DNA from 2 places in the Marinomonas sp. TI.3.20 genome. Region 1 is predicted to be linked to the other one. Evidence: predicted binding sites of a transcription regulator. Region 1 holds the regulator's gene; the other holds the start of a gene.

Evidence for each region. The regulator LexA, encoded in region 1, represses DNA repair genes until DNA is damaged. The targets are predictions, from matches to a motif close to TACTGTNTANNTANACAGTA.
Region 2: V6259_RS07260 (YebG family protein) is a predicted target of LexA. The motif match lies at 1,969-1,988, and genes of this name have one in related genera.

What each region holds. Positions count from the first base shown of each region.
Region 1 covers NZ_JBAKAS010000020.1:17,368-32,523, forward strand. Annotated here, with positions in the region: gene dinG (ATP-dependent DNA helicase DinG) at 1-1,161, opposite strand, end outside; gene lexA (transcriptional repressor LexA) at 1,232-1,852, shown strand; gene V6259_RS16755 (hypothetical protein) at 1,905-2,171, opposite strand; gene V6259_RS16760 (DUF6586 family protein) at 2,174-2,644, opposite strand; gene topA (type I DNA topoisomerase) at 2,641-5,271, opposite strand; gene V6259_RS16770 (DNA topoisomerase I) at 5,459-6,241, shown strand; gene V6259_RS16775 (hypothetical protein) at 6,238-6,720, opposite strand; gene V6259_RS16780 (universal stress protein) at 6,780-7,217, shown strand; gene cysS (cysteine--tRNA ligase) at 7,270-8,652, opposite strand; gene V6259_RS16790 (glutamine--tRNA ligase/YqeY domain fusion protein) at 8,658-10,331, opposite strand; gene V6259_RS16795 (AzlD domain-containing protein) at 10,438-10,764, opposite strand; gene V6259_RS16800 (AzlC family ABC transporter permease) at 10,761-11,498, opposite strand; gene queC (7-cyano-7-deazaguanine synthase QueC) at 11,700-12,389, shown strand; gene queE (7-carboxy-7-deazaguanine synthase) at 12,530-13,180, shown strand; gene V6259_RS16815 (peptidylprolyl isomerase) at 13,229-13,732, shown strand; gene V6259_RS16820 (UDP-2,3-diacylglucosamine diphosphatase) at 13,732-14,514, shown strand; gene V6259_RS16825 (hypothetical protein) at 14,594-14,905, opposite strand; gene V6259_RS16830 (tRNA-(ms[2]io[6]A)-hydroxylase) at 15,010-15,156, opposite strand, start outside.
Region 2 covers NZ_JBAKAS010000005.1:72,107-87,262, forward strand. Annotated here, with positions in the region: gene V6259_RS07245 (FKBP-type peptidyl-prolyl cis-trans isomerase) at 1-302, opposite strand, end outside; gene V6259_RS07250 (DUF1439 domain-containing protein) at 396-986, opposite strand; gene V6259_RS07255 (mechanosensitive ion channel family protein) at 1,015-1,881, opposite strand; gene V6259_RS07260 (YebG family protein) at 2,011-2,412, shown strand; gene V6259_RS07265 (cation:proton antiporter domain-containing protein) at 2,637-4,502, shown strand; gene V6259_RS07270 (YrhK family protein) at 4,574-4,855, opposite strand; gene V6259_RS07275 (thiamine pyrophosphate-dependent enzyme) at 4,939-6,651, opposite strand; gene V6259_RS07280 (hypothetical protein) at 7,011-8,216, shown strand; gene V6259_RS07285 (sugar transporter) at 8,338-9,549, opposite strand; gene V6259_RS07290 (bile acid:sodium symporter family protein) at 9,693-10,673, opposite strand; gene V6259_RS07295 (amidohydrolase family protein) at 10,816-11,907, opposite strand; gene V6259_RS07300 (asparaginase) at 11,965-12,963, opposite strand; gene V6259_RS07305 (OmpA family protein) at 13,155-13,784, opposite strand; gene V6259_RS07310 (hypothetical protein) at 13,789-14,163, opposite strand; gene V6259_RS07315 (TadE/TadG family type IV pilus assembly protein) at 14,160-15,156, opposite strand, start outside.

The DNA of each region.
Region 1 (15,156 bases):
GGTTTTCTTGCATTCGTCCTGAATACTTTCAATATTATTGAAAAGCTTCTGATAGGAGGTCTGCAAACTATAGGCTAGCTGCCGTAACTCATCAGGAATAACACCAAACTCAAAACGATGCTGATTATTCTCTTGATCCAAGCCCAAGCCTTGAATATAAGGCGCTAAACCTTGCTGTGCGTACTGGATGAAATTGACAATACTTTGAATCTGTTGAGGAATTTTAAGCAACAACTGCCCTGTTAAGCTAACGTCATCGGTCAACTCTTGCTTTAAGTTCACTAGATTTTTTTCGAGCTGTCGCAACCAGGTAATACTTTGTTGCAAACGAACCTCGTGACGGAAATGGCCGATTGCCTTATCAGGCAAATGATGCCCCTCGTCGAAAACATAAATAGTTTCTTTCGGCGGCGTTAAAATTGCCCCACCACCAAGCGATAAATCAGCAAGCACTAAATCGTGGTTGGCAACAATCACATCCGCGTCTTCAATTTCACCGCGCGCTTTAAAAAACGGGCACGCAGAGTAATTAGCACAGTTGCGGTTAGTGCACTGCTGATGATCCGTAGTCAAGCGGCGCCAATCTTGATCCCTAATAATGCCAGACCAATTATCCTTGTCGCCGTCCCACTCACCCTTAGATAAAGCAACATCCATCTCTTGATAAAGCGCGGTGTTAATATCATCAGATTGAAGATGTTGTTCAAACAACCCAGCAAACATATCCTCTATACCTTGCTCTTCAGAACTCAGAAAACCTTCCAAGTTATTCAAACAAAGATAACGCCCACGCCCTTTTGCTAAGGTATATTTGAAACTTAATTCGGTATGCTCTAACAGATCAGGCAATTCTTTATGGAGAATTTGTTCTTGCAAGGCTACGGTTGCCGTTGAAATAATCAACTTTAAGCCACGCGCTTTTGCAATTGGAATCGCAGCCAGACAATAAGACAGTGTTTTACCCGTCCCCGTCCCCGCCTCAACAACGGCCACATGCTTTTCGTCTAACCGCTCACCTTCGCTCCCTTGCTTTATATTTCCCAAAGTACGGGCGATTGTGCCGATCATCTGACGCTGACCAACTCTAGGTTTATGGGACTTTGCTTCCAGCGAGGCTCGGTAAGCAAGGTGAATTTGTGTTTTTAGTTCATCTGAAAGCATTTAATTTATTGAGTATCTTGAATAATGCTGTATATAATAACAGTTACTGTATAAACAACCAGATGACGCTATGATTAAATTAACCAACAGACAATCTGACGTACTAGAAACCATTCGTGAATTTATTAGCGAAACAGGTTTTCCTCCAACTCGTGCAGAAATAGCCCATCGCCTAGGGTTCAAATCTCCCAATGCCGCTGAAGAACATCTAAAAGCCCTCGCTAAAAAAGGGGCCATAGAAATGCTTTCCGGCGCATCCCGTGGCATTCGCCTGCTTGAAGACCCTGCTTTAGCAGAAAAAGCGGATGCCGGATTACCCGTTATTGGCAAGGTCGCTGCTGGGTTTCCAATTTTGGCCCAAGAAAATGTCGCGTCTCATGTTAATGTTCCAGCCGCGATGTTTTCACCTAAGGCGGATTACCTTCTTTCCGTCTCTGGCACTAGCATGAAGAACATAGGCATCATGGAAGGAGACCTACTTGCTGTTCATAAGACGACAACTGTTCGTGACGGCCAAATTGTTGTTGCTCGAATAGGCGAAGAAGTCACTGTTAAACGATTTTTCCAAAAAGGCAGCTTAATTCGCTTAGTACCGGAAAATGAAGACTTTGACGATATCATTGTAGATTTAGAAAGCGAAGAGTTTGCTATTGAAGGACTTTCAGTAGGCGTCATACGCCAAACTATTTAAATCAGAACCTTCAGCCGAAAAGCCAAAAGGCGAAGCAAATGCTTCGCCTTTTTTAATGCAATATTTTAGGCCTTACATCCATATCTTCTGGATACTCCATGTCATCACCAAACGTTTCTTCTTCCGAATAAACAAAATCAATCCCTGCATGAAACATGCATTTTGCCAGTTCAAAATAACGTTCTTTAAGATAAGACTTAGTATCATCAGAAATTGTTAATGTTGCCAAGGGCTCTGCATTCTCGCCCTCTTCGCCAGCTGGACGCAATACAATATCGCCATTGTCCAGCTCAATAATTTCTAGATAGGATTCTTTCATATTTAATACTCTGAGGATTCTTCTCTAAAACGCAACACCAACTCCGTTAGCTTAGATAAAAACACATTAACCGATGCACCGTCATCGCCGCCACGACCAATCAAGTTTGCTTCATTGGCTTTAACAAACATGGAAGAGCGGCATTCAAATTGAACCAAATAAGCTTGCTCTAATTGATTTAGCCAAGAACCAGATTGCAAAGATAAGTCATGCAGTTCGACTAATACCGGCACGACAACATCTTTATCTTTAGCTTCTTTCAACAAACCGTCAAGTTGCAAACCAGAGGTTAGTTGGTAAGCCAAACCAACCTCCTGTAGCAATCCATTCAACGCACTGCGCAAATGAAAGATTGCGGCCCCTTCCAAACTTGCGCCAAGCCAAGAACCTGCATCTTCTTGACTTTGTCGAAGAAAACGGCGTGCTGAATCCAACTTTTGATTGGTTAAACTCGCTGGAGTTGCAGCACTCATTTCTTTTTCTTACCTTCTTCAACGACCCATTGCTTACCAACATAATAGGCTTTCCAACCCGTTGGCTTACCTTCTTCTTCAGTCATCACATACTGCTCTTTCGTCTTACGACTGTAACGAATAATGGTCGGACGACCTTCGTTATCCATAACTGGAGCATTAGAGAAAAAGTGATATTTAGGATCGATCTGCTCCATGTAAGGAAGCAATTCTTTCACCAGCGGTGCTCGAGTTTCTCGCTTACGCGGAAACTGACTAGCCGCTAAAAACAAACCCGTTGCACCATCACGTAAAACGTAATGATCTTCTACTTTTAAACAAGCTAGGTCAGGCATCGGAACTGGGTCCATCTTAGGTGGCGCCGCTTCCCCGCTCTTCAAAAGCTTGCGAGTATTTTTACAATCGTCGCTGGTACAACCAAAATATTTGCCGAAACGGCCTGTCTTAAGCTGCATTTCTGAGCCACATTTATCACACTCAAGTACAGGACCATCGTACCCTTTGATCTTAAATGTACCCTCTTCCACCGCATAACCAGAACATGTTGGATTGTTACCACACACGTGTAACTTACGGTGTTCATCCATCAAATAACTGTCCATGGCAGAACCACAAATATCACAACGTCGCTTATTGATCAGCGCTTTTGATTCTGCTTCATCGTCATCTACAGCAACTGCTTCATCACCACGAGTAAGGTTAATCGTCGCTTTACAACGCTCTTTTGGTGGTAACGCATAGCCAGAACAAGACATAAATACGCCTGTACTAGCAGTTCGAATTTGCATTGACCTTCCGCAAGTAGGACAAGCAATATCGGTTGGTGTTGGCTCATTCAGCATCATCCCATCTTCAGGATCTTCTGCTTTGGCTAAGACAGCACTAAAACCATTATAAAAAGCATTGAGTGCTTCAATCCAGTTCTCACGACCTTCTGCCACTGCATCCAACTGCTCTTCCATTTGTGCAGTAAAGCTATAGTTCATGAGGGAGTGAAAGCTATCCACCAATCTTTCAGTCACAATATCGCCCATTTTTTCAGCGTAAAAGCGACGATTCTCTACTCGAACGTAACCACGATCTTGGATAGTAGAAATGATTGATGCATACGTAGAAGGACGACCAATACCACGTTTCTCAAGCTCTTTTACTAAACTGGCTTCACCAAAACGCGCCGTTGGTTTAGTAAAGTGCTGCTCTGGCAATAATGCTTCTAGAGTGAGAGTCTCACCTTTAGCAACATCTGGAAGAATATTGTCTTCGCCTTTCTTAACCACACCTTGCATAGCACGAGTGTAACCATCAAAGCGTAAAATACGTCCTTTGGCTTTAAACTCATACTCACCACTTGTTACAGTGACAGTCGTAGATGTGTATTGCGCAGGCGTCATTTGACACGCCATAAACTGAGCACGGATCAATTCATAAAGACGATGCGCGTCTTTTTCCATGCTTAACAAATCTTCTTGGCGCACACTAACATCAGAAGGACGAATCGCTTCATGGGCTTCTTGAGCCCCTTCTTTACTGCTGTAGCGAATAGGTTCTTCAGGTAAGTATTTGTCGCCAAATTTCTCAGCAATATATCCGCGTAGCGCCTCTACAGCCTCTAAACTCAAGTTAGTTGAGTCTGTACGCATATAAGTAATGTAACCACCCTCATAAAGGCGCTGAGCCAACATCATGGTCTTTTTAACGCCATAACCAAGTCGAGTACTCGCGGCTTGTTGCAAGGTAGAAGTTATAAATGGTGCTGATGGCTTACTGCTTGTCGGTTTATCTTCGCGATTACTTACTAAGTAATCGGCATCTTTCAAGCGAGCGAGATGCTCATCAGACTGCTCCTGACTCACAGGACGGTATTCTTTGCCTTGATATTTTGCTGCTGCAAATTTGATCGTATCTTTCGCTGGCGTTGTTAAATTCGCATCCAACTCCCAAAACTCATCAGGAATAAAAGCGCGTATTTCTTTTTCACGTTCAACAATCAAGCGTACTGCAACTGATTGAACGCGACCTGCGGACAAGCCACGAGCCACTTTTGCCCACAACAATGGCGACACCATAAAACCAACAACACGGTCTAAAAATCGACGTGCTTGCTGTGCATTAACACGATCCATATCAAGTTCGGATGGCGTTTCAAAAGCGGCTTGTATGGCTTTTTTTGTAATTTCGTTGAACACGACACGCTTATAGCGGCTGTCATCACCACCGATGGCCTCACGAAGATGCCACGCAATAGCTTCACCCTCTCTATCCAAATCGGTCGCGAGATAGATGGTATCGGCATTTTTGGCAAGACGTCTTAGCTCTTCAACCACTTTTTCCTTGCCCGGAAGCACTTCGTAGTGCGCTTCCCAACCATTTTCCGGGTCAACGCCCATTCGAGAAATAAGCTGCTGTCGAGATTTGCGGCGTTTATGCTCAACCTTCTCTTCTGGGCTCATCTTTCTCGTCAAAGCGGCTTGTTTTGCTCGCTCCTGCGGAGTTGATTTTGCTGTTGAACCTGTCGGCAGGTCTCGAATGTGTCCCACACTCGATTTCACAACATAATCGTTGCCTAGGTATTTATTGATGGTTTTCGCCTTAGCGGGCGATTCCACGATTACCAGTGATTTTCCCATTGAACTGTGTAAGCCTTATTTAAGTACGTCTGCAAATCTACGTTTGCGAAATTTAGTCTTTCGGGGCGCTGATATTAAGCAAACACCTTTTATATGACAAGCGATCACTGTATTGTTTCTCACATTATCGCTTGCTGAATCTAGTATTTCTTATTTAACATACTGAATTCATTGCTTAAGGACAATCATGGCGCTCCTCCAAATTCTTACAATTGTGTTTTTAATGATTATCGTGGTGCTTTCCGTAATCATTGGTTCACGTGCACATCAGAAAGAAAAAGAACAAACTGAACGACGTTTTAAGCAACTTCAGCTATCAAATCGCGCTGATCGAGTTGAATATCATCTGCGCAGTTTAAAAGATATTGACACAGATTCGATCGCTAGTGATGTTCTTTATGATTATTATATCGATACGTTACGCGAGCTGCTCCAATATGCCGATGATGCCGAACGTATCGAAGCACGCATCACTAAAGCAGAAGATGATCGCAACACCGACCCTATTGAGTTTAATCCAACTCCAGAGCCGCTAAGCTTTCAACAAAAAGCAAACTATAAAGAGCGCCTAACAAAAGTCGCTAAGATGCTTCTTTTCCTCAGAAGACAGGGCCGCTTAAGTCATTCACACTACAAAGCTTGTTACGATTATTTGCGCTGGTTGAACCTATGGGTCCAACTTAATCGCCAAATAGTACAAGCAAACAAAAACTTTATTAGCGGCGATAGTCGCGTTGCTCAATCTCTATATGGGGTGATTCTATCTCATATCAAATCTGATTCCATCGAAAGACCAGAAAAGAAAGCATTACAAACATTTGTAACGGACAAAATGAAACAAATTTTAGCCCCTAAGATTGAAGCCATTCAAACCACAGACAATCCAGAAGAAGCACTGAGTCAACTCATTCAAAATCTACAACCCGGAGACGACATCACTGATCCGACAATTAACAAAAATGCAAATTAAACCAATGAGATACTAGCCAAAGAAGGTAACAATTCGGACATTAACTCAACCGACTCTTCGGCCCCGGCTTCATCCCAATAAACCACCACAGATTCACGCGTGATTTCTATCGCCCTGACTAATGGTAACAACAACGCCAATTGCGCTTTATCTTTATCGCACAACGCTAGCGCCTTACTAGACCACCAGCCGGGTGCTGCTTGATGATATTTCCAGACATCGTAGGTGAGTAATAATACTTTCTCTGCGGTGATCGGAAGCGATTTAGCCCTATAGTGAGCATAACTGCAAACTTTATGCACTTCCTTTGATTTATCCCACTTGTCAGGCAGCCCGATTGATGTAAGCTGGACAATGAGATTGTGCTTTCTAGCAAACATCCTTAATGCCATCCGTCGTCGCTCTTGTTTTGGGGGCATGATCCATAAGGCGGATCCCATTAGGGAAAGTGTAATTAACACAATTATTAGCACGACCATTAAGTGTCTCTTTGTTTTTGGAACTAAAATAAATTATAGCGTTGAGCTTGGAGGTTTTTATGTTGTACAAGAAAATTTTACTCGCTGTTGATCTCACCGATGAGAGCATCAAAGTGGCCAATAAAGCCGCGTCTTTATGTTTACCCCTAGGCGCTGAACTCGTTATCGTACACGTCATAGAGTCACTAAACTATGCTTACGGTGGTGACGTCCCTATTGATATCACTGATATTCAACAACAGTTACATGACGCTGCAAAAGAGCGCATGTCCATTCTTGAAGAGCAACTTGATGTCCCCGTTAAAGAAGCATGCGTTGTTCAAGGTGGTATTGAAAGCGAAATCCATCGCATTGCTGAAGAAAGACAGGTCGATCTTATTGTTGTCGGAAGTCACGGCCGTCACGGCTTAGCGTTACTACTTGGCTCTACTGCCAACGGTGTTTTACACGGCGCGCCTTGCGACGTACTTGCCGTTCGCGTTCAAAAAGAACAATAAAAAAAAAGGCGATACCTGATATGTGCAGGTATCGCCTTTTATTTTTATATGTTTAACGCCTAGTCCAAGACGTTCCTTCTCGGCTATCCAACAACTCAATCCCCTGAGCCGCCAACTCATCACGAACTTCATCGCTGCGCGCAAAGTTTTTATCTTTACGAGCCTGAGTACGCTCATCAATCAAGACTTGAATAGCGGCGTCATCTAGGCCTTCAGAGACGGTACTGTTTTGCAAAAAGTACTCTGGATCTTGCTTTAACAAACCCAGTAAATCTGCCAACGCCACCAGCTCTGCTGCCAACAATTCAGCCTGTTCTGCATTGTCTGTTTTGGCTTTATTTAACTCACGAACCAATTCAAACAACACAGACACAGCAACAGCGGTATTGAAGTCGTCTTTCATGGCCGCCTCAAAGCGCTCAGTAAATTCCGCAGGAAGATACTCAGCAGCCGTACTTTGACCACGCAACGCAGTGTACAGACGCTCTAACGCGACTTTCGCTTCATTTAGACTTTGATCAGAATAATCAATCGCACTGCGATATTGACTAGACACCATCAAGTAGCGAACCACTTCAGGATTGTACTTAGCCAACACATCGCGTACGGTGAAAAAGTTGCCTAACGATTTAGACATTTTTTCATTGTTGACTCGAACCGCACCGCAATGCATCCAGTAATTTACGTATTCCTTACCGGTTGCCGCTTCGGACTGAGCAATTTCGTTTTCATGATGCGGAAATTTAAGATCTGGACCACCACCATGAATATCAAAATGACTGCCTAGGCAGTTTGTCGACATAGCAGAACACTCAATGTGCCAACCAGGACGCCCCTCACCCCAAGGAGATGACCACGACACTTCTCCTGCTTTCGCTTGCTTCCACAAAACGAAATCCGCTGGGTGCTCTTTGGCCACTTCAACATCAATGCGCGCGCCCGCTAGCATGTCTTCAAGCTTGCGATTATTTAGCTTGCCATAATCTTTAAAGGCAGATGTACGGTAATACACATCACCAGAAGCACCATGATACGCAAAACCTTTTTCAATAAGCACTTGAATCATGTCGATGATTTCTTGCATGAATTCTGTGGCTCTAGGCTCACGATCTGGCATTTTATTGCCAAGGCGCAATTCGTCTTCACGTTGCGCCGCAATCATTCGCTCAGTCAACGCCTGAGTTGACTCGTTATTTTCTTCAGCACGCTTGATGATCTTGTCATCCACATCCGTAATGTTGCGCACATAGTTCAATTCGTACCCTAGGTGGCGAATGAAACGTGAAATAATATCAAAGGAAATCATGGCTCGAGCATGACCAATATGGCAGTAGTCGTACACTGTGTTACCACAAACGTACATACCAACTTTGCCTTCTTCTATTGGCTTGAAAATTTCTTTCTTCCCACTCAGGGTGTTGTAAATCTTCAACATCTCTATTATTTCCCTTTCGCTTCAATTTTTGCCCAAGAATCCCGCAACGTTACAGTGCGGTTAAAGACCACGCCATCTTCTTTTAGATCACGACAGAAATACCCTTCACGCTCGAACTGAAAGCCTTGGCCTTTTTCAGAATCCAACAAAGAAGGTTCAACTTTCGCATTCGTTAACACAGTCAAAGACTCAGTATTGATAAAATCTAAGAAGGTTTTGTCTTCGTGATTTGCGTCTGGTGCTTCATGATTGAACAAGCGATCGTACAAATTCACGGTAGCATCAACGGCATGTTGCGCACTTACCCAATGGATAACGCCTTTTGGCTTGTAACCCTCAGGATTCACACCCAAGGTGTTTTCGTCATAACGACACAACAACTCAACGACTTCACCCGCATCGTTCTTAATCGCTTCGTCACAAGTGATCACATAACCACCGCGCAAACGAACCGCACCGTCTAATGTCAGACGCTTCCACTTACGAGGCGGCTCTTCAGCAAAGTCGGCCGCGTCAATGTAAAGCATTTTACTGAACGGCACTTTACGCTGACCTGCGTCTTCATTTTTCGGGTGATTGTTCACCGTGAAGATTTCTTCTTTGTCTTCTGGGTAATTAGTCAGCGTTACTTTAATCGGGTTTAGCACCGCCATAGCACGACCTGCATTCGCATCTAAGTCTTCGCGAATTGCGTGCTCTAGCATGCCCATATCGACAATACCGTCAGATCGAGTCACACCAATGCGCTCACAGAAATTACGGATCGACAAGGCGGTATAACCACGACGACGCAAGCCGGAAATCGTTGGCATACGCGGATCATCCCAACCATGTACATGTTTTTCGTCAACAAGTTGTTTCAATTTACGCTTACTGGTCACCGTGTAGTTAAGGTTCAAGCGTGCAAATTCAATTTGCTGTGGGTGTGCCGTACCTAACGTATCCAGTACCCAATCGTACAATGGACGATGATCTTGGAACTCTAGCGTACAAATAGAGTGCGTGATGTTTTCTAATGCATCAGACAAACAGTGAGTGAAGTCGTACATTGGGTAAACACACCACTGATCACCCGTTTGGTGGTGATGCACGTGACGCACTCGATAAATAATAGGGTCACGTAGATTCATGTTCGGGCTCGCCATATCAATTTTAGCGCGCAGAACCACTTCACCATCTTTGTACTTGCCATCTTTCATGTCTGCAAACAAGGCAAGGTTTTCTTCAACAGAACGATCTCGATAAGGGCTGTTTTTACCTGGCTCTTTCAATGTGCCACGGTATTCGCGCATTTGCTCGCCATTTAGCTCACACACATACGCCTTGCCCATTCCAATCAGCTGAACCGCAAAATCATAAAGCGCCTGAAAATAATCAGAAGCAAATTTCGGCTCATCTTTCCATTCAAACCCTAGCCATTCGACGTCACGTTTAATGGATTCAATGTACTCAACACTTTCCTTTTCAGGATTGGTGTCGTCAAAACGAAGATTACACTGACCATTGTAACGCTGAGCTATACCGAAATTTAGGCAAATAGATTTTGCATGACCGATGTGTAGGTAGCCATTCGGTTCAGGTGGGAAGCGCGTCATAACAACGCCATTGTGTTTACCTGATTCGTTATCTTTATCAATGATTTGGGTAATGAAATTACCTGGTTTCGACGTTTCTGACATGGTTGATGTAAGTCCCGATAAAATTTCTTATAACAGTATTGTTACTTTGATAAACAAGTATATCCGATTTCGCTTTCATAGTGATATTAGAGAGCGCAAAAATCCTTTACGAAAAAACATATTTCGCCACAAAAAACACCACAACACCGACCACAATCGTGAGCAATTGCTGTTGCTTCCATAAACCGACTAAAAATGCGGCCAAGGCACCCAGTAACCATGGATTGTTAAATGAGGTATTTAGCTGATGATTAGAAACAAAAATCATAGGCGCAATAATCGATGTCAGCACCGCCACTGGCACGAATTTTAATGCACGATCTAAAAACGCTGGCATAACAACTTTATGCGCTCGAGCAAACAACACAAAACGCACACCGAAAGTAACGATGAACATACCAGCAATTACCAACACCGACTCCATCACTGTCATGACTCACCTCCTACTGATGATTCCGCCATGGGAGGCTTGTTTTTATTGAGCGCTGCATCGCTGAAATAACCGACAGACACTGCAATCACGGCCGACACTAACAAGCCGAGATTATTAGGCAAATCCACTAAAACAACAGACGCCACACCCGCGCTTATCATAGCAAACCAAAATGGCATCGTTTTTAAATACGGCGTAATGATACTGATAAACGTCGCGACCATGGCAAATTCAAGCCCCCACTCACTCATCCCAGGAATCAACTCACCTGAAACCACACCTAGCACAGTGGTGACATTCCACATCACATAAAAAGCCAAAAACGACCCTAAATATGCCTTATGCCCTGTTTTCTCATCAACAATACCCATGCCGTAAAGCGGACGAATGGCTGCGTAGGTCTCATCTACTAAACCAAACCCCATAATAATGCGTAACTTCATTGGCAAGTGTTTGACGTATTTCACCATATCTGCGGCATAGAGCAGGTGTCTTAAATTAACAATAAAGGTAGTCGACACTATGACCCACAAAGGGGCATGAATAGAAATCAGCCCGATTGCCACAAACTGCGCCGACCCAGCAAACACGATAGAAGACATAGCAATGGCAAACCAAGGGCTCAAGCCATAACTTGAAGCTAACGAACCAAACAATATACCAAACGGAATACCGCCTATTATCATCGGGACAGATACAACAGCACCGCGTCGCATTTCCTTTAACGTATTCATGAATTTCCCTTTTTATCTTTATTATCCATCTCACCAGCTAACACAGCTGAATTTGAGCATCGCTCACCATCAGTACAGCCAATCAACACAACAGGACTAACCTTTTATTAGGCGCTCAAACTATCGACTTTTATCCTCAAAATCAATCTCTATCATCCTAGTTAAGTTTCTTTCGCATCTGCTATAATCCGCCGCTTTATTCTGCTCACGCGCTATCTTGAGGAAACCAATATGTCAGAAAAAGCCGTTGTGGTGTATTCAGGGGGAATGGATTCATTCACCGTACTGAACACCGCCATTCAACAAGGACTAGACGTGTACGCACTGTCTTTTAATTATGGGCAGAAACACAGCAAAGAGCTCCTTGTTGCCGCAGAAGTCTGCAACAACTTGAACATTCCACATAAAGTTGTCGATATTACCGCGATAAACAGCCTAATGGCAGGCTCGTCACTTACCAGTGATATCGATATACCAGAAGGCCATTACGAAAATGAGAGTATGAAATCCACCGTGGTACCCAATCGCAACATGGTACTGCTTTCCATGGCGATTGCTTACGCAGTGTCTTTAGAGTCAGGCAAGGTATATTACGGTGCACATTCTGGCGACCACCATATTTATCCAGATTGCCGCCCTGAATTTGTCGAAGCGATGAACGCCGTCGCTAAAATTGCCAATTATCAATCAGTCGAGATAGTCACACCTTTCTTACACGCGTCTAAAGGTGAAATATTACAAGCTGGCTTAGCCATGAATTTGGATTACGCCAATACCTGGACTTGCTACAACGGTCGCGAAAAATCATGCGGAAAATGCGGCGCTTGTAACGAAAGACTAGAAGCCTTTGCTGAGCAAGGAAAAATCGATCCATTGTCATACGAAGCATAGACATGTACAGCATAGACATACCCAAGATAAGCACTCATTCAATTTAGTCTTGATTGGCTTCTGTTCCACAGATTCCCAATGAACAACTAAAGCGACCACCTTACCTCGAACTGTTTTTCGAGATGTAAAAGGCACAACACATGTATTCAATCAAAGAAGCTTTCTACTCTTTACAAGGAGAAGGCGCTCACGCTGGCCGCCCTGCATTATTCTGCCGCTTTACTGGCTGTAATTTATGGTCGGGCCAAGAAGAAACCCGTGCAAAATCCGATTGCCAATTTTGTGACACGGACTTTATAGGCACAGATGGACAACATGGCGGTAAATTCAAGACAGCACAGACGTTAAGAGGTCATATCGATGCGCTCTGGCCTGCGGGACACGGACACAAATATGTGGTTTTCACTGGCGGCGAACCCGCTCTACAACTCGATGATGAATTAATAGCAGAAATGAAATCTCATGGTTACACCATCGCCATAGAAACCAATGGAACCTTAGCTTTGCCCCACGGTATCGATTGGATTTGCGTCAGTCCAAAAACAACCAAACCACTCACAGTCACTCAAGGTAACGAATTGAAATTGGTTTTCCCACAAGACCACCTTCCACCTGAATTATTTGAAACATTAAATTTTGATCATTTTTACTTACAACCTATGGATCAAAGCTATCTATCTTCAGGGCAAATACCCCTTATTAATACTCAAGAAGCCACTCTAAATTTTTGTTTATCACATCCACAGTGGCGTCTTAGCTTACAAACACATAAAATGCTCAACATTGACTAGGCGCCATAACGCCATTTTTTGATATTACTAACATTAAGGGTATATAAAATGATCATTTTACACACAAACCACGGCGACATTCACGTTGAACTTGACTACGAAAAAGCCCCTAAAACAGCAAAAAACTTTGAAGACTATGTCACTTCTGGTTTTTATGATGGCGTTATCTTTCACCGCGTCATTAACGGTTTCATGGTACAAGGCGGCGGTTTTGAGCCTGGTATGACCCAAAAAGAAACACGCGCGCAAATCGAAAACGAAGCAGACAACGGCCTGAAAAACGAAATCGGCACATTGGCGATGGCTCGTACTATGGACCCTCACTCTGCCTCCGCACAGTTCTTTATCAACATTGCAGACAACGCTTTCCTAAACCATCGCAGCAAAACGTCTGATGGCTGGGGCTACGCGGTATTCGGTAAAGTAACAGCCGGTATGGACATTGTTAACAAAATCAAAGAAGTGAAAACAACAACAAAAGCAGGTCATCAAGACGTTCCTGCTGACGATGTTATTATTGAAAGCGCTGAATTAGTTAAAAACGAAGACTAATGATTCGTTATTTAATCTCAGACTTGCATCTTAGTGACAAACGCCCGGACTTGATCCGGGCGTTTGTTCAAATGATGGGCGAACTTAGCGAAAAACACCCTACTGGCGATGCTAAGCTTTATATCATTGGCGATTTCTATGAAGCCTGGATTGGTGACGACTATCAACCGGAATGGAACATTCAAATCGAAGCAAGCCTTCGACACTTGTCTGATTCTGGTATTGGTTTATTTTTCATTCACGGCAATCGAGACTTTTTAATAGGTGATACTTGGTGCGCTCGAGTTGGGGCAACGCTTCTGCAAGAGCAAACTCTTATAAACACCAAAACACACCCAATTTTACTCACTCATGGCGACGAATATTGTCAGGAAGATCTTGAGTATCAAAAGTTTCGTACCATGGTTAGAACACCAGAATGGCAACAGCAAATATTATCAATGCCGCTTGAAAAAAGAATGGCCTTGGCAGCGCAACTGCGTAACGACAGCAAAAGCATGTCAGCGGAAAAGTCTGAAGAAATAATGGATGTTACGGAAAGTAGCGTCCAAAACTCTCTGGAACACAACCATGCTGATGTCGTCATTCATGGTCACACACACAGACCGGCATTTCATTTCAATGAGAATTACACGCGCTGCGTGCTGGGCGATTGGGATAAATACATTTGGTTAGCGACCTTAGATGATAAACGACTTTACCAAGCAAAAAGCGAAGTCTCTCGTTTTATTGAAAAAGGCCTCAATGGACTAAAAGAAGTCCACACACTAGCACTCGACTAAGCACCCATTGTTCGCAAAAAAAAGCCATTACGACGAATCTGCGTAACGGCTTTTTAAACTCTGTTTCCTGATACAAACATTAAAGATGCAATAATTCTTTTACCCACTCTGTTGCAGCACCTTTTCGAGTCCGATCAAATTCTATATTGCGATCATGCAGAATGGCAATCGCACGAAAAAATGCATTATTTACCGTTACAAGACTCAACTCAATATTGTAATTTTTCCACCAATACAGTGTCGCCTTACTGGTTAATATTTGGTAGAGCACATCCAATTCAGTCGATCCTTTATAAGCACTATTAAGATCGATGACCTGTTCGTTATTGGCAAGCTGTAACACTAGCCAATAAGTAACATCTGGTAACTGATCACTTGTTTTCGTACCCATTATGACCCCCTCCATTATTGAGTTGATAATAATCATACTAGCAGCTAATAAGAAAGTTACCTCATTGGAATACAAGGTATTTACATTATTTCATGCAAAAAAACTTAAATAGACAAAGATGGCGGTCCACTGTGCATACGAAGCTCTTTATCAGGCTCAGTAATCAGTTTATGCTCATGCTCTCTAAAAAACTCGATACGCTCATCAATCGGCTCGCCGGCGTATTCTTCAGCCAGCGCTAAATAATCTTC
Region 2 (15,156 bases), on a different contig from region 1:
TGCTCTGTTTGAATCATCGCGATCATGCCTGGTTTCCAGCGTTTACCACCTTGGAGATGCTTCACTGGCACTTCTTGTGTTCGATTTTCATGACGGTCACCATAAGCGTCTGCGCTTGGTACAGTCACTTCAAATTCCGCACCTACTTCTTTTCCTTCCATGGCTTTTTCAAGTCCAGGAATAACATTGCCATGGCCGTGTAAATAAGAAATAGGGTCTTTGCCCGCGGAAGTTTCGATCAATTCTTCGCCGTGACGAAGTGTGTAGTTAAATTGAACGACTTGGTTGTCAGCAATGGACATGGTATTTCCTCTGTTAATTTAGCTCAGCAATGTAGCTCAGTTATTTAATTGATCAGTGCAATCGCACATTTTGCGCGACATTATAGAGTGTCCTTAGAAAATGGCGAACTCTATTGCGTCTTCTTTGATTGATATTCCCTTAATCATAGAAGCCGTTGCCTTTTCTCTTGTTGAATGGTTTAGCACATAAACGGGGTGCGTATCAAAATATTGCGCTAACTTTTTCTCAAAATCATCATGTAAAGACCCCAATGTCGAGCGCAGTATTTTATCGTTAAAGCTTGAACCTTCTACGGCAATTTTAGTGATTTTTGGCGCCACTAAATACACTCGATTTTCTTCTAGTCGGACACCTGACTCAAACGATGGATTCACCTTAGTACTAAACGAAAAAGACTGCCCAAAAGCGCTCAACGTCCCCTGTAATTCAGTCTTCATATCCACCAGCGCCAAACCACCGTCTCGATCCGTTAAATCAATATGGGCAGATTTCACCAATAGGTTCATATCTAACGTGTTACCACTTTCAAGTGTCAATTGAATATGATTGGACTTAGGTTGTTCTAATTGTTTCGCAACCGCTTGATTTAATTCGGTTTCGCTTACGCTTAAACCATCACAACCTGCAAGAGTCAGCGTTGATATCAATAAAACAGTGACCGCTATTGCTCGACGAATTGTCATGTATTTCTCCTAAAAGAATGCAGTCTAATCACTGCTGCGCCCGTTTTTCGTACCAAAAATTCATAAAGTCTTCCGTCACTTTTTGCTCAATCACCATCGCTTCTTCTGTAGGACAAAACAGTGACACCGTAAAAACGTTGTAACCTTCAGGCGAAGTGGTAATTCGAACTCTTGGTTCTGGGCCAGATATTTTAATGTCTAAACGTTTTTCAATGAGGCTGTTATAACGAATTGCCACTTCATGAAAATGCTCGCTGTATTCACGTATTTTATCCAGTATTTGGCCTTTAATTTCAAACAAATTCACGTCATCAGTTAGTCTGGAAATTGAAAAGTTATGAGTGACATAACGACGCATATAATTCAAATTCTGAACCGTATGTGTCAATAAAATACTATTCGGAATAACAGTCGTTCGACCGGTATAGCCATAACTCCCACCTTTTAAATCCACGTCAAAAAGCGTCGTAGAAAGCCAATCGCTGTCCGTTACTTCTCCTTCACAATTGGCTACTCGTATCCAGTCTCCAACCTGATAAGGCCTAGTGCTCGCACGATAAAATGCCCCCACGATACAAGAGATAAATTCTTTTGTTGCTAAGACCAAAGCCACCATGAACGCAGCAATAGAAATAGCAATATTTTGTAGCTCAGAAGACCAAATAAGAATAAAGCCAACCACTAAAAGAAGATTGAAAATATTGTCTATTGAATTAATCCGCTGACGCTTTTTGTCATGCTCTAAAGTCGCATGCAGACGAATAGCACGTTTGGTGTAACGTCTAATAATGTAAGACAGTAAAATCCAGAGGATTGTCAAAAATATTTCGAGATGATTTCTCACCACTGAGAAATCCAAATCTGAAAAATTAAGCTGAGAAAATTCGAATGACATAACAATAAGGTTCCTTCATTAAGAGCGCCACTTTATCAATCATTTTATTAATCACCAACTAAAAGCACTAGACAGAGTGAAAAATAATACTGTATATTCGTACAGTATTATTTTTCAGGAAGGTGGATCATGCCTGTAGTTATTAAATACGTTGTAGAACGTGACGGAATTGAAAAAATGACATTTACTTCCAAAACAGAAGCCGATGCCTATGACAAGCTACTCGACACAGCCGATGCTCTCTATGAAGTGCTTGATAGCAGTGAGTTAGCAGGGGATCATGCTCAAAAAGAAGCGTTGTCTATGTATCTTGCAGAAAACAAAGAAACGCTTTTAGAAGCCTTAGGAGCAAAACGAAAAGTCACACCAAAAAGCAAAACAAAGTCTAAAAAACCGCAAGCGAACGGCAATACTACGCTGCCATTAGAAGATCTTGTGATTGAACCAGATGAAGATGCTCTTTACGACGAAGACGAAAACTCGGACTCTTTTGAGGATACCGAAAGCTATATTGAAAGTGATGCCGCCTAAGCAATAAGACGCGGTTAATGGAATCAAAACATCGCACTTAAGCGGTGTTTTGATTCACAAACTATTACAAAATCTAATAAGACGATTTCATCCCTTCACGGACCCACTCCCAGTCCGCACTATTTATCTATAAAAATACAAAAACAGCTAACACAGACAAGATAAAAGTGTATAAACCTTTTATTATTACCCTTCATATTAAAGTTCTTTAGGAACAGCCCTACATGATTGATGCTTTACTACTGACATTTATTTTCCTTGTTGCTGGAATTGTTTCTGTGCCCATTGCTGCTAGGCTGGGACTAGGCTCTGTGCTCGGTTATTTATTAGCGGGCATTATCATCAGCCCTATTCTTTCTGTGTTAAATGTCGATCTCGCTTCTGTGCAAAATTTTGGCGAACTAGGCGTAGTTTTGATGCTGTTTTTAGTCGGACTAGAGCTAAACCCTAAAAAACTATGGGCTATGAAAACCCGCCTTCTTGGCCTAGGCGGCGGCCAAGTAGTGCTGACAGCACTCCTTATTATGGGCACCTCCATGTTGTTAAATCAGTCGTGGCGAATTAGCCTAGCCGTCGGCCTAGTTCTTGCGCTTTCTTCTACTGCTATTGTCCTACAAACCCTTGGTGAAAAAGGCCTGCTACGCTCAGATGGTGGCCAATCCTCTTTTTCTGTCCTGCTCGCTCAAGACATCATTGTTATTCCGATGTTAGCGTTTATCCCTTTATTAGCCACGCCAGAGTTGCTTAACGCGCTGAGTCATACCGTTAGCCAAGCATCGACCCACGGTGGTAGTTGGAATCTACTAGAAGGTCTTTCTACATGGCAAGTAACGCTGGTGACTATTGGTGCGATTATCACCGTCGTCTTGGGCGGCAGTTATTTATCCAGTCCTGTTTTCCGTTTTATTGCATCTGCTCAACTGCGTGAACTCTTTACTGCCACTGCATTAATGTTTGTTATTGGCACCACATTATTAATGTCTGTTGTGGGACTATCTCCTGCACTTGGCACCTTCTTAGCTGGCGTTGTATTAGCAAATTCACCCTACCGACATGAGCTAGAAAGTGACATTGCTCCCTTTAAAGGGTTGTTACTGGGCTTGTTCTTCATGACTGTGGGTGCGGGCATTAACTTCAGTCTGTTAGCCAGTCATTTCACGATAATAATAGCGATGACGCTCGGCGTTATTGTATTAAAAATGCTCGCGTTATTACTCTTGGGAGTCTCGTTTAATATACGTGGGGCAGACAAATGGCTGTTTGCATTAGGATTGGCTCAAGCGGGGGAATTCGGCTTTGTTCTACTATCATTTACAGTCGCTAATGGCGTTATTCCTAAAGCACTAGCAGATCAACTCTTACTTGTTGTTGCACTATCTATGCTACTCACCCCAATCCTCTTTATCCTTTATGATCGCTATTTAGCCCCACGTTATTTGAAAGATAAAGATGACCAACCTCAAGGTGTCGGCATGCCTAATGATAAAAAAATCATCATTGCGGGTTCTGGCCGTATGGGCAGTCTAATTGACCGAATGCTAAGCCTTGCAGGGTACGAAACCACCGTTATCGACTACAGTACAAAGCAACTTAGAACACTGCAGCGTTTTGGCGTAAACAACTATTTTGGCGATGTCACTCGACCTGAATTATTGCTCGCGGCGGGAATAGAAGACGCGAAATTACTCGTCGTTGCCATTGACGATCCAGAACAAATATCCAAGTTAGTCAAATACGTTATGGAGCACTTTCCTCACTTGCACGTCATATCGCGGGCACAAGATCGTCACCATGTTTATGATTTGTGGTCCTACGGTTGTCGCGATATCGTTCGTGAAGTTCACGACAGTAGTTTACGAATGGGGCGGTCTGCGTTTGAAGCACTAGGGGTTTCTCAAGACAGCGCAGAGAAAATGGTCGATCTATACAGAAAGCACGACCAAGATGCGATGGTTGCCGTGGCCGATGCCCATGAAATTGGCATTCCGGCGGATGAAAACAGCAACTATATCGCAAAAGTAAAAGCCTTTTTGGAGGCCTCAGATCCAGATTTGAAAACTCAGATGCAGTCCTATCGAGATACTAAATAAAGATTGAATCACGAAACAATGAACTGAATCTCAAAACAATAGACTCTCTTGCTTCTAAAGAAGCAGAGAGTTTAGGAGGCTTGTTGCTTAAGCGTGGCTTTATATACATGCTTAACATGTATTAAGCTTATTAATTTAATAATCGGTTTTATCAACAATTGTCCGCTGCCCAAAATAAATAACCAAGTACCATCAACCACCAAGGCTTCTTTGAGAAAAAAGAAACTGCCTACCAAAAACCACACAGCAATCAGAAAATCATTTAAAGCACCAAGGGCTTCGTAGCGCCTTTGGATAATAATGTGATCTTGATCTAAGTCGAACTCTAATATGTCCTTATCCTTTTGAAGCATTAAACCTTTTCCCTTTATTTTATGCAGTGACGCTAAAGACCAGACCTTAGTATCACCGCATAATGTTTATTAACGTAAAAATATTAACGCAAAAAGTTATCCCTCAGTAAAGACACAACTTCATCAGTACGACCATTAAGAACCGCTTTTAATCCGAACATCGCCGTAGAAGCAACTTGATTTGCCTCTATTTTTGGTGGCATAACCAATTCCATACGGCTCACCTTAACATCCAAAATAGCAGGTTTGTCTGTCGCTAACCATTGCTTCATGGCCTCTTCAAGCTGGTCCACACTGTCGACCCGCCAGCCCTCTAAACCAAGTGAACGTGCAACATTCGCAAAGTCTGGATTCTTCAAATCGGTAAAAGAGTCTAACAAACCTTCTACCCTTTGTTCCATTTCTACAAAACCAAGAGACTCATTATTAAAAATAAGCAGTTTTACAGGGATATTCTCTTGCACTAACGTCAGTAAATCCCCCATCAACATGCTCATGCCACCGTCGCCACACATGGCAATCACTTGTCGGTTTGGGTAGGCTTTAGCGATACCTAACGCTTGTGGATAGGCATTCGCCATGGTGCCGTGTAACAAACTCGTTAAAAAACTGCGCTTACCTGTTGCCGTTAAATGGCGTAATAACCACACCATTGGCGAGCCACCATCGGCTGTAAACGCGGCATCATCATCGGCAAGTTTATCCAACGTATGGGCCACTGTTTGAGGATGCAATAATGCACTCCCCGATTTCGCTTCTGACACATAGTCTTCTTTGTCTTTTTTCCACTGATCAAGCGCCTTTGTAAGATGCGCTTGATCAGATTTAAGCGATAATTTGGGTAACAACGCATTGACCGTATCTCTAACGTCTCCGACTAAGCCTAAATCAATCGGACTACGCTTACCTAAATGACTGGCGTCACTATCTACTTGTACTATCTTCGCTTTTTCTGGGTAAAATTGGGTGTACGCAAAGTCACTCCCAAGGCAAAGTAACAAGTCACAATCTGCTACCGCCTCCATACCTGCTCGATTCCCCAACACCCCTGTCATACCGACTTGATTGGGATTATTCGGTTCAATAAATTCCTTTGAGCGAGAGCTATGTACAATAGGCGCTTTTAGTACATTAGATAATTCAACCAATTCATCTCTAGCCCCTTTAGCGCCAATGCCTGCATATAAAGTCACTCGTTTCGCAGCATTCACCATGGTAGCCAATTCGGCTATTTCGGAATCATTGGGGCGCACTGTAGGCTGCGCTAAATGAACACGCCAAGGCGCATCATCATGCACGGTTTCTTGGAACATATCGCCATTCACAATAATGACCGCCACGCCGTTTTTTGAAAGTGCAGACTGAGCAGCTTGTACGGTAATGCGACGCGCCTGATCTGGATGAGAGATTCGTTCACAAAAAACAGAGCACTGTTCATACAGTGATTTTTGATCGACTTCTTGAGGGAAGTTTAGCCCTTCTTCACGACGATCAACATTAGACGCAATCATCACCACCGGTGCGCCGTTTCGATGACTTTCAAAAATACCATTAATAAAGTGTAAGCTGCCTGGACCACACGTTCCTGCACATAAAGAAAGCTGGCCGGTCATATAAGACTCACCACCTGCCGCGAAAGCCCCGACCTCCTCGTGTCGAACATGCACCCAGTCTATTTCTGAGCCTCGGATCTCATTCGTCAGGTGGTTTATGGTATCGCCAACAATGCCATAACAACGTTTGGCACCCGCTTCACTGAGCGTATCAACTATGATTTTTGCGACTGTTTTGCTCATTTTCTAACTCCCAAGGGTGATAAAAAGACCCTCAACAGCATGCTAGATCTAGATGACTTAATCAGTAAATTCGAAGGGATTCCTCCCTATCTGCAAACAGTTTACACACTGAACAAAAAACACTCTATTTCCTGCCCTACTCTCTATTTCCTACTCTGTGATAAAGAGTGACTCCTTTTTCTATAAACAATACGCAAATTTAAGCTTAAATCTGCGATGCATTAAGTCTACATAGCGTTAACGTATTGGCGTAAGATACAGCGCGAATCAAAAACACACTAACAAGCCCTTTTAATTGTACTTTTAATCGTTATAACTCTTTGTTTTGTTACGATAATAGTGGACAGGAATTACCACGGATGTTGAATTTTTCAATTGTTACTATCGCATTATGCGTTTTTCTTTATTTAGCTTTTTCACCCAGACTCGCACGCATCGAAGGTTGGAGAGCGACAGTCACCCCATTGGCTTCTATTATGGGCAGCGGCTTCCTCGTCGTCGCACCATTACTTGCTGATTCAGTCGGTTATTTTGCGGTATTCTGCATGGGGATTTTGTTACTGCTGTCTTATTCTGTTGGCAGTGCTATTCGCTTTAATATTCGCCACTTTGAACCTATCGAACACCAAAGAGGACCAGCACAAACGGTTTCTTTCGTTTCTCGTATTGTCTTAGCAGGCGCCTATTTCATCTCGGTTACCTATTATTTACAGCTATTATCAGCCTTCTTACTAAAAGCATTTGGCTATGAAAGCGAACTCTGGTCCAACGTGATTACCACGATTATTCTGCTCTTCATCGGAGGCGTTGGAATGTGGCGTGGATTAAGCCAATTAGAAAAAATTGAAAGCTACGCAGTGAGCCTTAATCTTGGCATGATTGCGGGTCTTTTATTTGCTTTAGCCGTGTATAACATTAAGTTAATTTCCTCAGGAAGTTGGCACTTACCCGAGTTAGATTCGACGATAGATTTGCATGACTTACGCGTACTTTTAGGCTTACTGATTGTCGTACAAGGCTTTGAAACATCTCGTTACCTACAAAGTGAACATCCAGCTGAATTACGCATTAGCACCATGCGTCTCGCCCAATGGATTTCTGCAGGGATTTACATTATTTTCTTAAGCCTGATGACGGTATTATTCCGTCAAGGCATGGGCGCGGATGTGACAGCCATAACAAGCATGGTTGCGCCTGTCGCAATACTCCTTCCAATATTAATATCAATTGCTGCCATTGGTAGTCAATTTTCGGCGTCTGTTGCGGACACCTCGGGTGCAGGCGGTTTGGTAGAAGACATCGCTCAACAAAAAATTCCTATCCGCTATGCTTACTTACTCGTTCTTATTGTGACAATTTCTCTCACATGGGCAACCGACGTCAACGCGATTATTGCTTATGCTTCACGCGCTTTTGCATTGTTCTATACTTTGCAGTCTGCAACCGCCGCTATTGTCGCCTACCAAACTCAAGATGTGACAAGACGTACGCAAAAAATAGCCTTCTATAGCGTCATTTCAATAATCTGTTTATTGGTGTTTTTATTAGGTTTGCCTGCGGAATAAGTTATTTCAAGACGGGAGGTAAATCACAAAAAAAGCCGTAATACATTATTTTATTACGGCTTTCCTTGGTTAGTGATTCTTTGAGTAATTGCGTTGAATGCTGAGCAGCAAACCATCATTATTAAGAGCGCGGCAACTCGGTATAAGGACGAGTAACCACGCGGCGTAAAGTATAGACAATGACCGCCAAAGCAACGACCCCAAATACCGTTCCCGCACCGCCGACACTTTGAATATCAACGCGTTGAATAACTTGATTACCTATCAGCGCACCAGCCCCAATGCCTAAATTAATAATGCCTGAGAATAAAGACATAATAATGTCTGAGGCATTGGTATCCACGTTGAAGACACGTACTTGTGCAGACAATGTCACCATCATAAGAGCAGCTCCCCAAAAGATAGCCAACAACACCATAGAGAACTCATCATGGGCAGCAAAATACAAACCACCGGTTGATAAAGCGACCGCTAAAGTACTGCCTACCAATAATTGAGAATTCGCCCGCTCTCCAAAATAGCTAAATAAAATACTGCCTAAAATACCAGCACCACCAAATAACAATAAAATGAGCGTCGTAAACCCAGCACTGCTATGTCCAACTTCTTTTAAGAAAGGCTCAATATAGCTATAAGAGGTGTAATGCGCGGTAAAAATCAAAAAGATAAATAAATACAAGAAGATCAAAATAGGATTTTTCATCAATTCTGACACTTTACTAAGCGTGCCCGAAAACAAGCTTGGTAAACTTGGCAACAAACGCGATAACACAATGGTAATCACTAAAGAGATAACGCCAATCACGGCAAACGTTGTTCGCCACCCTAAAGATTCTCCGATTAAACGACCGATCGGCACACCGAGCACCATGGCCAAACCTGTGCCTGTCGCCAATACACTTAACGCAAAGTTTTTCTTACCCCATGGCGCAACACGAATAGCAATCGAGGCCGTAATCGACCAGAACACAGCATGAGCAAGGGCAATTCCGATACGACTCATTACTAGAACGTCAAAACTCCAAGCCACAACCGATAAAATATGACTAACTACAAAGAGTATAAAACTACAAAGCAACAAGGTTTTACGATTCACTTTGCCAGTAATCAACATCAGCGGCAGAGACATTAAAGCCACTATCCAAGCATAAACCGTCAGCATCCAGCCTGCGTGTGCCGGTGAAATCTGAAAGTCTTTAGCAATAGACGACAACAAACCAACAGGGACAAACTCTGTGGTGTTAACAATAAACGCGGCAACACCCAGCATAATCACGCGAAAATATTGAGTTTTAGTCGATACTTGATCAACCATAGGAGAATCCAAGTTCATTTTGACCTGCAAAATAGTAAGAGATATTTAAAGAATATATTGTCTGCTTTTTACACAAAAACAGAAGTCTAAAATATGAATGTTTCAGTCAATGTAGAGCAGTAACGTTTAATCGACTATTTTTCTAATCGAGCCGATTTTTATTAGAGGGTATTTTTATTTTTCGCGGCCAATTTATTTGCCAATACAGCGCAAATAAATATCTGAAGAGGATGATAAATCATAATGGGCAATAACAACATACCTAGCATAGGACTGGCACCAAAGATGGCTTTCGCCATTGGTATACCTGCCGCGAGCGTTTTCTTTGTGCCACAGAATAACCCTGCCGATTGATCCGCCAGCTCAAAGCCCAGAAACTTTGCCAGCACTATCAATAAGCCGATCATAAACAATAAAATTAACAGGCATAAAACAATCACAGTGAACAAGGTCACTAAGTCAAAATCATGCCAAATACCACGTACCACAGAATCACAAAACGCATTATAAACAATCAGTAAAATGACGAGTTTATCTAATTTACTCGTAATCGTTTTATATTGAGTCAACCATTCACCAATGAATGGCCGTATTAACTGCCCTACAACCATTGGTAATAGCAATAAAACGGCAATATGACCAACCGTACGGCCAATATCAATATGCCCACCGGTGACACTCATAAAAAGCTGCACAAACAGCGGGGTCAGAAAAATCCCTAACACACTCGATAACGAGGCATTAAAAATAGCACCGGGCACATTACCGCCAGCAATCGCCGTCATAGCAACAGAAGAAGAAATCGTGCTGGGTAAAATCAATAAGAAACAAAAACCAAACGCCAACGCTTGCGGCAAGAGTTGCTCAAACCAATGGCCTAGCAACACCCAAATAAGCGGGTAAATAACAAAAGTCGCCGACTGAATAAATAGATGCAGCCGCCAACTACTCAGGCCTTTACGAACGTCTCTCGGAGAAAGGCTCACGCCATGTAACAAGAAGACAAACGCAATTCCCCACTGTGTGACTTGATCAAGATGTAATGGCCCATGACTGGCGCCTGCCATGGGAAATAGCACCGCCAAACCTATAGCGACGAGCATTCCCACCAAAAACCATTCTTTTTTTACCAAGCTCAACAAAACAGTCTCATTCCATATTTTACATAGTGACTAATACCACTAAAAATATCGCGCTTATTCTCTGGCTTTAAGCATCTCTTGTGACGAAGAAATGTGCGCTAAATCCTAACCCTCAACAACAAGAAGAAGAAAAACGGCCTAATTAATGTGTACAAATCTGTGGAGCCTGATAATCAAGCCCTAATAATTTAAAATAATTTTCACCCAAAGCAATATTTCGAAAGGCTTCATCATTAAGGTACTGATTTATACGCCCAGTGGCGTTTAGCTCACTTTGATAAACCTTGAAAGTATTTCCTAGAAAAGCGACAAAATCGGTTCCGGGTAAAATGCGCGTCGAATATTTATTTAAAAATGCCACATATTTAGCTTGTTTATCGGGTTTATTAAAGTAGTAATAATCCAAAATTCGCCATGAGATATCCATCATCAAGTTCGGATATTTATCAAGCAAACGCGTCAAGATCGCAATGTGGTCAGATGCCTTCATCTTAATCTGTTCCTGAGACAGCCCTAAATGCGCCCAAACAATCTTGTTATCTGGATACAACGCCAATACCTTCTCCATCAATGGTAAATACAAAGTTGGTGACGAGTCATTTCCTATGTCAGAATGGATCGTGAGGGGAAAATTACGTTTCCTCAACTCCGCCATAAACCCTGACCAATTTTTAATATTTTCAAATGTCGCGGCTTTATGCTGATTGTGCAATTGTGCTTGTTTAATAAGGTTCACTTCACCCATCCAGTGAAATAAGCCGGGGTATTCTTTGTCATAAAGCTTCATTATCTCGATCGTTGGACCAGGATTAGACAAATCCGTAAAGGTCATCGACAAGGTCAGGTGCAGCTTATTTGTTTTGAATTCGACCATGTTTGCAGCATTAACAAAATCATTCCGAATAGTTGGCAAAACAGGAACTCCAGGACACTTAGAATAATCTGAACAAGTAGAGTTGGCGGGCAACATCTGTCCAATCCCATATACATTGACAAAGCGCACGCTGGTTTGTAACAAATAGTCATTCACTTCCTGAAACGGAATTGCCTTTCCATCAAACGGCCGATAATGTAAGTGTGAATCGACAACCGCGGTATAAGGCTCAGTTTCTCTATTATAACAAGCAGATTCACCACGAAATGAGTCAAGCGAACGATCTATTACGTCACCATTAGAAGAGGCACATCCCGTCAAAAAAACCGCCTGTAAAACAAAATAAAGACAACGCCGCATCACAATATTTCCTAGTAAATAAGACAATTAAAGACCGTAGATTTCACTGAGTATTACTTACAAATCGCAGTTGATCGAACCTGTAATACGTTTTTGCCAGTTTTTTAACGTTACTGAACGATAATGGTTCATCTCAGCGTCAGGCACAAAAGACGTAATACCCACATGATCTAATAAGGCGGTCATGGCGGATTCTGCCGCTCGAATGGCACCATCGTCACATTTTAACGCAATGCCAAGTTTCAATTCAGGAATCGCAGCAACATACACGCCTTCTGCGCCCAGTTTCAAAAACACACGCTGTTGTAACGTCGTCATCATATCGGTGCAGTAACGCTCGGTACCTGCCACCATAAAAGGGTGTTTGACCACGGCATCGTATAAAGTTTTACAGGCTTTTTGTCGCGAAGGGGTTAACTCATCAGGGCTTGAGAATTTAGCAAAAGCCAGTGCAAGGTTCGTCAGAGGCATGGCCCATGTCGGCGCAGAGCAACCATCTGGTGACCAAGGTGCATTGCTATAATCGTACTCACACATCTCAGCCATGGTCGCGGAAATTTTTTGTTGTACTGGGTGATCGATCTCTATGTAACCATGATGTGAAGTATCAAGCAGCTTGGCTAAACCAAGCATACCAGCATGCTTTCCTGAGCAGTTATTGTGTAATTGGTTCGGTGTTTTGCCTTCGCCCGCTAGCTCGTAACTGGTCTCGGCACGCATCGGCCAATGACAACCACATTCAAAATCGCGTTCAGACAAGGCTAATTTATCTAGCATGCTTTGCACTGTCGCCACATGTTTTGGCTCACCACTATGCGACGCACAGCAAATAGCGATTTCTTCAGCGCTAAAATCAAACACTTCTGCGCCATTCATTTCAATAAACGCCAACGCTTGCATGGCTTTTATCGCGCTACGAGGGTAAACCAGCGACGCCACGTCGCCCCAAGATTCCACAAAGTCGCCAGTACTCGACACAATAACCGCCTTAATACTGTGTTCGCTTTCAACAATACCGCCGCGGGTCACTTGAACGGAAAGAGAATCGTGCTGCATTCTAAACTCCTTGTCTGAAAATAACGTGGCCAACAGACTAAAAGGAACGGGCGTTTACCACAAGACAAAAGTAACAAAAACGCATCAACCAAAGCCGATGCGTCTTAACCTATTTCGAAACCGTTACTTCTCAATAAAAAATTCAAGCGACAAACTAAATAAGCGCAACATAAGGTAGCGTGGATTCTGCGTTATTTAATATCTACTCTGCGGTTTTGATAACGGCCATCGGCGGTTCCATTACCCGCTATTGGCGAGGTCTCCCCTAAAGAAGTACTGTCCATCTGGTCTGGACTAACGCCTTTAACAGCAAGATAATTAATCACTGATTGAGAGCGCTTTAAACCCAAGTTAAAGTTATAACGTTTGCTGCCTACATTATCAGTATTGCCTTCAACAACCATGCTATTAACATGGCTTAAGCGGCCGACTAGCTGATCTAAAATATATCGTGATTGGCTTGTTAACTTGCTGCTATCAAAAGAAAAGTGAACGCGAGCAATAAGACCGTCTTTCGGAGCCAGTGGAATACCTTTGGACATAAGGAAATCAGCACATTCAGGTTTTACACCGCCAGCATGGATCATCTGAGCTTTAAGAAACTCAGCACTAGGGTCCTCTTTTTTCAAGCTTTGTACTTGAGCAAAAGCGCCTTGATTTAATAAAACACGTGTTCCCTGCCCTACTTGAACAGTCTTTTCAAACTCAAGACCAGCACCATGGCAATAATAATGCAACACATCCGTCGTTTCTGCGGCCATGACAGAACTCGCCTGTATAACACCGGCACTCAATACTAAACTCAACAATAAAAGTTTCATTCTTTTACTCCCTACCTGTCTGATTCACAATATGTTGTGCAATAAAGGTCTCAAGTGTTTCCCTACGCATCACATAACCATTTTTTACATAAAAAACTTCTGGTATAGCTGTTGGCAAATAGTTAGAAATATAATGCCCGTCAGCATCCTGTATCAATCTAAATTCACCATGAAATTTTTTCTTCTTTTTAGCAATGTCAATAACAAAGAAATCATCCTTTATTACAAAATCACCACTGTATATAAGGTTGTTAATAGCATTTATTTCATTCCTTTGCTTTACGTTATCTGTATTAACAAAAAGCAAAGTATCCGCTGATGCAAGATGAGAATAACCAAACAAAACTATCATCAAATAATATTTTACTGCTTTTATCATAATGCTGAGTGACCAATTTCTTCAGTTATCAACTCTAATATTTTGTTTTTTATTTCATTAGTATTCTGGGCTTGGTAAACTTCTCCACCCGTTTTCGACACACATTGAGACATTGCATTACCACCAACGGGGTAATCAAAACCCACTATTGCTAGCTTTGCTTTAACTTTTATACCGTTTATAGACTTACTTTCTAAATGATTAACAATAGTCGTACATAGTTTGTCTTTTAACAGGCTTGTTATACCGCCATTTGGCTCGTCCACCCCATCAGATAAGATAATAATAATTCGTCTAGGATTTGTTCCCGAATCAGCAACCTGAGCTCCTCTGATTAACCCAGTATACGAAGCTGTATAGCCTCCTGGCTTAAAACTGCCATTTAAAGATGTTATTTCAAACTTATCTGAAGAAGGGTCTGAAAGAAGAATAGTTCCGAATTTAGGCCACTTCCAAGAAGCAATGCTATTTTTTTTATTATTTGGGTAAGCAGCTAAAGAACCATCCGTAGTGAAAATATTATCAATAGTTTCACTTACATTTATTTCTCCAGTATTTTCGCAATACTTAAACCTGAAATTATTATTATAATAATACCTACGATCTTTATCATAGTAGTAATAATCACCATGATTATAGCTATAACTATAGCCATAGTAAAAGTAGTCATAGTAATCCTTGCAAGACTTTAGTCCAACACCATTTTTCCTATAATCCTTTTTATTCGCAAGGTATTGTTTTCCAGGATTATCTAAGCTGCAACGATCATTACAGATAAGATTGGACGAAATTTCTCTTGTAGATGAACTAGAATCAGTAGTGTACGAATTAAATCCTACAACGGCCAACTTATTCACTTTTCCATCAGTATTAAGATTATTAAATTTCTTAAGTTCTGTTGCTATTTCAACGATAATATTCTCTAAGTCTTTGTATTTTGTAGAGCCACCAGTCCAAGTATTCCCCATGGAGCCTGAAAAATCAGATACTAAA